3 regions of the Candidatus Enterococcus palustris genome follow, and region 1 is predicted to be linked to each of the others. Evidence: predicted binding sites of a transcription regulator. Region 1 holds the regulator's gene; each other region holds the start of a gene.
What was found. Region 1 encodes LexA, which represses DNA repair genes until DNA is damaged. Its sites were predicted from a motif close to CNAACANNTGTTNG; they were not measured.
Positions count from the first base shown of each region.

Region 1 (2,284 bases):
ATCGTGTCTGCTTGGAATCCAGAAGATGTTCCATCAATGGCTTTGCCGCCGTGTCATACAATGTTTCAATTTTATGTGAATGATGGTAAACTAAGTTGCCAGCTGTATCAACGCAGTGGAGACGTTTTTCTAGGTGTTCCTTTCAACATTGCCAGTTATGCTTTATTAACGCATTTAATTGCTCATGAAACAGGTTTAGAAGTAGGCGATTTCGTGCATACATTAGGAGATGCACATTTATATACCAACCATGTTGATCAAATGAATGAACAACTTACTCGAGAGATTCGATCTTTTCCAACGATAAAATTGAATCAAGAAAAAAAATCTGTTTTTGATTTTGATATGGAAGATATTGTTATAGAAGGATATGATCCGCATCCAGCAATCAAGGCACCGATTGCCGTTTAATTTGAAAGGAGTTTCCTGATGCTAGCAGCCATATGGGCACAAGATGAAAAAGGGACGATCGGTAAAGAAAATCGATTACCTTGGCATTTGCCAAATGATCTGAAATTTTTTAAGCAAATGACTGAAGACAACACGATTGTTATGGGAAGAAAAACTTTTGAGGGAATGGGAAGCCGCCCACTGCCGAATCGTCAGACGATTGTCCTGACAAGAGACAAAGGATACCGTGCAAAAGGGGTCATTGTATTTCATACGATTGATGAAGTTCTAGATTACGCTAAAACTTTTGCTGGGATTACATTTATTGCAGGTGGTTCAGCAGTGTATGAGGACTTTTTACCTTATTGTGATGTGCTGTATCGTACAGTGATTCATCATATATTTGATGGTGATACGAAATTTCCAACTGTTGCTTGGGATGATTGGACATTAATCAATTTAAGTGAAGGATCTAAGGACGAAAAAAATAGTTATGATTATCAGTTCGAGACATATCAGCGTAAAGTAGCAGCTGATTAAAACGTTAATGAGGCTTATTCGGAGGAATAACAAAAAAACATACTATTGCTAGTATGTTTTTTTGTTATTTAAATATGATTGCGGTATAAACCAACAACTTTACCTAAAATACTCACATTACTTAAAATAATTGGATCTAGCGCATCATTTTCAGGTTGTAAACGAATATGATCTATCTCTTTAAAAAATCGTTTGCAAGTAGCTTCATCTTCATCAGTCATAGCAATGACGATGTCACCATTTGATGCAGAGCTTTGTTTACGGACAATTACTTGATCACCATCCAAAATCCCTGCGTTGATCATACTTTCACCTCTGATAGTCAGCATAAACAGAGCATTTTCTTCTGCTTTTAAATCAGGAGGAAGAGGGAAGAAATCAGAAGCTTCTTCTACAGCTAAGATAGGTTCCCCAGCGGTAACAACTCCGAGCATCGGGATAACTGTTGGTTTAACACCAATTTTATCCAGGCCGTCCGCTGTTAATTCAATTGCTCTTGGTTTAGTGGGATCACGTAAAATCAACCCTTTTTTTTCTAAACGGGCTAAGTGTCCATGAACAGTAGATGTTGAAGAAAGATCAACCGCCTTACCAATTTCTCTAACGGTCGGGGGATAGCCTTTCAGTTCGACTTGTTCGTATATATATTTTAAAACCTCAACTTGCCTTGTGTCTGTACGTTTCACCAAAACCCGCACCTTCTTTCAATTTATAATTTTAGTGTACCATAGTTTTATATAGGAATCAAACAGGCGTTCGTATTTTTTTGAAATAAGTACTGTTAGGGCAATTTTTGTATAGAATAGGCAGTTTTGTTTCTTTTTTATCTAAGAATATAGTTGTATTTTTTGTGTGCATCTTATAAGATAGACATGGAATGTAAACTTGTCTAGCTATATGGGGTAGCAATAAGCTCGATTTTTTATAATAATAGAATATGACTGCGAAAAAGTATTACAGAACTATTTTTATCTGAGCGCTGAGCGAGCCTATCTAGTTTTTAAAATAAGGAGGTATGACTATGTTATCGTCTGAAAAAATGAACCGAATCAATGAACTTGCTAAAAAGGCAAAAGAAGGTGAATTGACTGAGAAAGAAAAAGCAGAACAAAAAGTACTTCGTCAAGAATATTTAGCTGCTTTTCGCGGTGGTATGCGTCATCATATCGAGGGAATGAAAGTGGTTGATCCTAAAGGAAATGATGTAACGCCAGAAAAATTGAAAGAGATCCAGAAAGCTAAAGGATTGCACAACAGGAAATAATTTTAGTTTTTTTTACTAAAAGTAATTGCTTTCATAAACGAAATACGATAAAATATAGTTAATAAAGGTAAAAAAAACCTAAATAGGAGA
Region 1 covers NZ_CP147244.1:737,745-740,028, reverse strand. Annotated here, with positions in the region: gene A5821_RS03380 (thymidylate synthase) at 1-411, shown strand, start outside; gene A5821_RS03375 (dihydrofolate reductase) at 430-930, shown strand; gene lexA (transcriptional repressor LexA) at 999-1,619, opposite strand; gene A5821_RS03365 (DUF896 family protein) at 1,952-2,194, shown strand.

Region 2 (2,284 bases), 820 kb from region 1:
TTCTAATCTTTGGGCTTCTAATAATTTATTTTCATTACGCAATACAGTTAGACGAGCATCTAGTTCTTCTTGGATTTGGGAAATCGCATGTTCCATATGATCTTCGTTGGTTACGAAGTGAGTTGCTGGAAAAATCGCGACATGTTCTGTCTCGCCAATTACTTCACCTGTGAGAGCATCCACTTCTCTGATCCGTTCGATTTCATCACCAAAAAACTCAACTCTTAACGCATGATCGTCTCTGGAAGCTGGAAAAATTTCCACCACATCTCCTCGTACACGAAAACGTCCACGTTGAAAGTCGATATCATTTCGTTCAAACTGAATATTTACCAAATCAGTCAATAGCTTACTGCGATCCATCTCCATACCAACACGAATAGACACAACTTGTTCACTATACTCTTTGGGATCTCCTAAACCAAAGATACAGGAAACCGAAGCAATCACGATTACATCATTTCTTTCTAATAAAGAACTTGTTGCTGAATGTCGTAATTTATCGATTTCGTCATTGATACTGGCATCTTTTTCTATATATGTATCACTAGAAGGAACATATGCTTCTGGCTGATAATAATCATAATAACTAACAAAATACTCGACCGCGTTATTCGGGAAGAATTCTTTAAACTCTCCATAAAGCTGTCCAGCTAATGTTTTATTATGAGCAATAACCAATGTTGGCTTGTTGACTTCTTTGATGACATTGGAAATCGTAAATGTTTTACCTGTTCCGGTAGCTCCTAACAGAATTTGTGCCTTTTCGCCGCCTTCAATTCCTTCAACTAACCTTTTGATGGCTTCTGGCTGATCCCCATCCGGCTTATATTTTGAGACTAAGTCAAATGTATTGGAGGTCTCTCTTTCTATCATTTAACATCCTCCTTTTACTTCATTTAGTTTTGGTTTCTATTCAACTAGAATATCAGCAAATGATCTGATACACATCTCCTTAAATAGAAACAAAACGTCTCTTATCGAGTAGATGATACGCACTTTTTTGCTATTTTTAACTAGTGAAATTGAAAAGAAACTCCTGCAATTATTTTAACATACCGAACATATTTTCGCTAGTTATAGAATGCATTGCGTATACGCAATTTTCGCTAATTTACATTTTATTTAATCTTTTGTTTGCATCCTTTTACTTTATCCTTTGCTACTTACACCTAGATATGTAATGTTTTGTGACATCCGATGTAAGAAAATGAGTTTTTTTTAATTATATCACGTTGAATGACTTGTGTTTTTGCCTTTTTTTACTATATAATTATCCAATATGCAAATATAGGAGGTATTTTATGAAAAGGAAACACTTTTTACTTTCATTCATTGTAATGATGGCAAGTCTACTGACATTTACACTTGGGCAGAATGCTCAAGCTGAGGAAAAAACATATAATATAGGAACAGATTTGACTTTTGCCCCTTTTGAATTTCAAGACTCTAAAGGTGAATATGTCGGAATCGATGTGGATTTACTTCATGCAATAGCTAAAGATCAGAACTTCAAAGTAAACCTGAAACCACTTGGTTTTGACAGTGCCATTCAAGCTGTACAGTCAAAACAAGTTGACGGTATGATTGCCGGTATGAGTATTACAGATGAACGTAAGAAATCATTCGACTTTTCAGAACCTTATTTCGACAGCGGCTTACAAATGGCTGTCAAAAAAGGCAATGACAAAATCAAACGTTATGAAGACTTAAAAGGGAAAACGGCCGCAGCTAAAGTAGGAACTGAAAGTGCTACTTTCTTGGAGAAAAATCAAGAAAAATATGGCTATACTGTCAAAAATTTTGATGATGCAACAGGACTTTATCAAGCGCTAGAAAATGGCGAAGCAGATGCAATTTTTGATGACTATCCCGTTTTGGGCTATGCTGTAACAAATGGTCAAAACCTACAATTAGTTGGAAAAAAAGAAACAGGCAGTTCTTACGGTTTTGCTGTTAAAAAAGGACAAAACAAAGAATTGATCGAAAAGTTTAATGCTGGTTTGAAAGAACTGAAAAGTTCAGGTAAGTATGAGGATATTTTAGCTAAATATATTTCTACTGGAACTGAGACAAAAACTGACTCTGACTCTAAAATGAAGAAGATCCAACCCAAAAAAGAGTCTTACGTGATCGCAAGTGATTCGACTTTTGCTCCATTTGAATTCCAAAATTCAAACGGTAAGTATGAGGGAATCGATGTGGATTTAGTTAACCGCATTGCTGAATTACAAGACTTTACTATCGAGTTTAAATTTATCGGTTTTAGTTCTGCTGTTCAAGC
Region 2 covers NZ_CP147244.1:3,689,952-3,692,235, reverse strand. Annotated here, with positions in the region: gene uvrB (excinuclease ABC subunit UvrB) at 1-876, opposite strand, end outside; gene A5821_RS17220 (amino acid ABC transporter substrate-binding protein/permease) at 1,305-2,284, shown strand, end outside.
Region 2: the regulator LexA is predicted to act here: its motif matches at 1,060-1,073, upstream of uvrB (excinuclease ABC subunit UvrB).

Region 3 (2,284 bases), 530 kb from region 1:
AATCAATACTTTACTGCTATTCGTCAGCGGGACTTTCATTTGCCTTGAAAATCCTGTGCCCCCTGCCTTACTAGCTCTTGAAAATCCGATAGATAAATGAACACATTCAGTCTGACAATGCGCTTTCCTCAGTCTAGCTGCCACTTGCTCTGCCATTTCCCGGATCACAACTTCAATCTCATCTTGTCTCAAGTAATCTCGCATCAAAATCTGAGAATTATTGTATGATCGTTCTTCTGGGATATATTTTTCGGATAAGCGGCTTCGATCGATGCCGTGCGCATGAGCATACAACTGTTCTCCGATGATTCCTAGGTTTCTTTTAAGACTATTCAAATCAGCATGAGCCAAATCGTAAATGGAACGAATCCCCAGATTATTTAAGCGTTTCGCCAGTCGCTGACCTATTCCCCACATTTCAGTCATGGGATCGATTGTCCAAACTTTTTCAGAAACATTCTCATAATGCCATTCAGCTACTCGTTGCTCATTGTGCTTAGCTTCAATATCCATAGCTAATTTGGCTAACAAAGGATTATCACCAATCCCGATCGTAATCGACAAGCCAGTTTCTTTTTTGATTCTTTGCTGGATGATTTGTGCTAGTGCCATGGGTGTTTGTCCAAACAATCTCCAACTAGCTGTCACATCTAAAAACGATTCATCGATCGAATAAATATGTAAGTCTTCTTCTGCTACATATTCCTTATAAATTGCATTGATTTTCATGTTTTCCTTGATATACTCATTCATTCGTGGCGGGACAATCACTAGATCTGGGTGATTTGGTACATCATATTTGCGTGTTACATTCGTGATGCCAAGGACTTCTTTGGCTTTCGGAGAAGAAGCTAAAACTAAACCACCAGTATTTTCAGCATGACTCATCACGACCAACATTTTTTCCATCGGATCGTACTCTCTAGCGACACACTCAACTGAAGCATAGAAGGATTTTACATCAATACAAAAAATCACTCTTCTAGGTTCTTTTTCATAATCAAAAAACATAGTAACCCTCTCCTTGGTTTATTTCATAACCAATTATACGAACATACGTTCCTTTTGTAAAGGGGAACAACTTTTTAAATTTTTGACTGATAAAAAATAATTTTTTTAGAATTATAAAGGAAACTGCTATCTTAATATGCAAAAAAGCATTATAGTTATCTTAATATGTACTATTATTAAGAGTATAAGGTGAGTCTTTGCTCTTATTGATTTGTTCCCTTATATGTAAAGGGTACAAATCATTCATTAAAAGGAGTGAAAGCCATGTCGATTTATGAAAAGTTTATTCAAAATGAACGATTAAGACGTTTTTTCGTTTTAGCTGTTGTTATCTTTATTTTATTTTTAGCTAGAAGCATGATCACAATGATTTTATTAACTTTTATTTTTACGTTTTTAGCACTTCATTTCGTAAAATTTGTTCAGCGTTTTTTAAAAATACCGTCGCTCATACTTGTTTTAGCAACCTATTCTTTGATTGTCTTTTTAGTTTATCTGGCTATAACAAAGTATATGCCGGTTCTGATTCATCAAACAGTCCAAATGTATAATTCTGTTGTACATTTTTATCAAAATCCAACTGATAGTCACAATCAATTATTGATGATAATTAATGAATATATAGAAAAATCTAACTTGATGACCCAAATTCAAAATGGTGCAAGTACGCTCTTACGTTATATTCAAGATATCGGTTCTATTGGACTTTCCTTTGTCCTCTCTTTTATTTTAAGTTTCTTTTTTATGATCGAGAAAAAACAAATGGCAGAGTTTTCTAAGTTATTTTTAAAGAGTGATTTTGACTGGTTCTTTCAAGATATTTACTTTTTTGCAGATAAGTTTGTGAATACCTTTGGCGTCGTGATGGAAGCTCAATTTTTTATTGCTGTCGTTAATACTGGTATTACAACGGTTTGTCTGGCTTTGATCGGTTTTACTCAATTACCAAGTTTAGCAATCATGATTTTTATTTTGAGTTTGATTCCCGTTGCAGGTGTGATCATTTCTTGTATTCCACTAAGTTTTATTGCTTATTCTGAAGGCGGCATCAATGATGTTATCTATATTTTAGTCGTCATTATTGTTGTCCATTTATTCGAGTCTTATGTATTGAATCCTAAATTTATGTCCAGTAAAACGGATTTACCGATTTTTTATACCTTCGTCATTTTATTGATCAGCGAGCGACTATTCGGTGTTTGGGGATTGATTGTCGGTATTCCAATTTTTACTTTCTTTTTAGATATCTTAAAAGTTAAACCAATCCATTCCG
Region 3 covers NZ_CP147244.1:1,263,715-1,265,998, forward strand. Annotated here, with positions in the region: gene A5821_RS05965 (Y-family DNA polymerase) at 1-1,011, opposite strand, end outside; gene A5821_RS05970 (AI-2E family transporter) at 1,276-2,284, shown strand, end outside.
Region 3: the regulator LexA is predicted to act here: its motif matches at 1,050-1,063, upstream of A5821_RS05965 (Y-family DNA polymerase).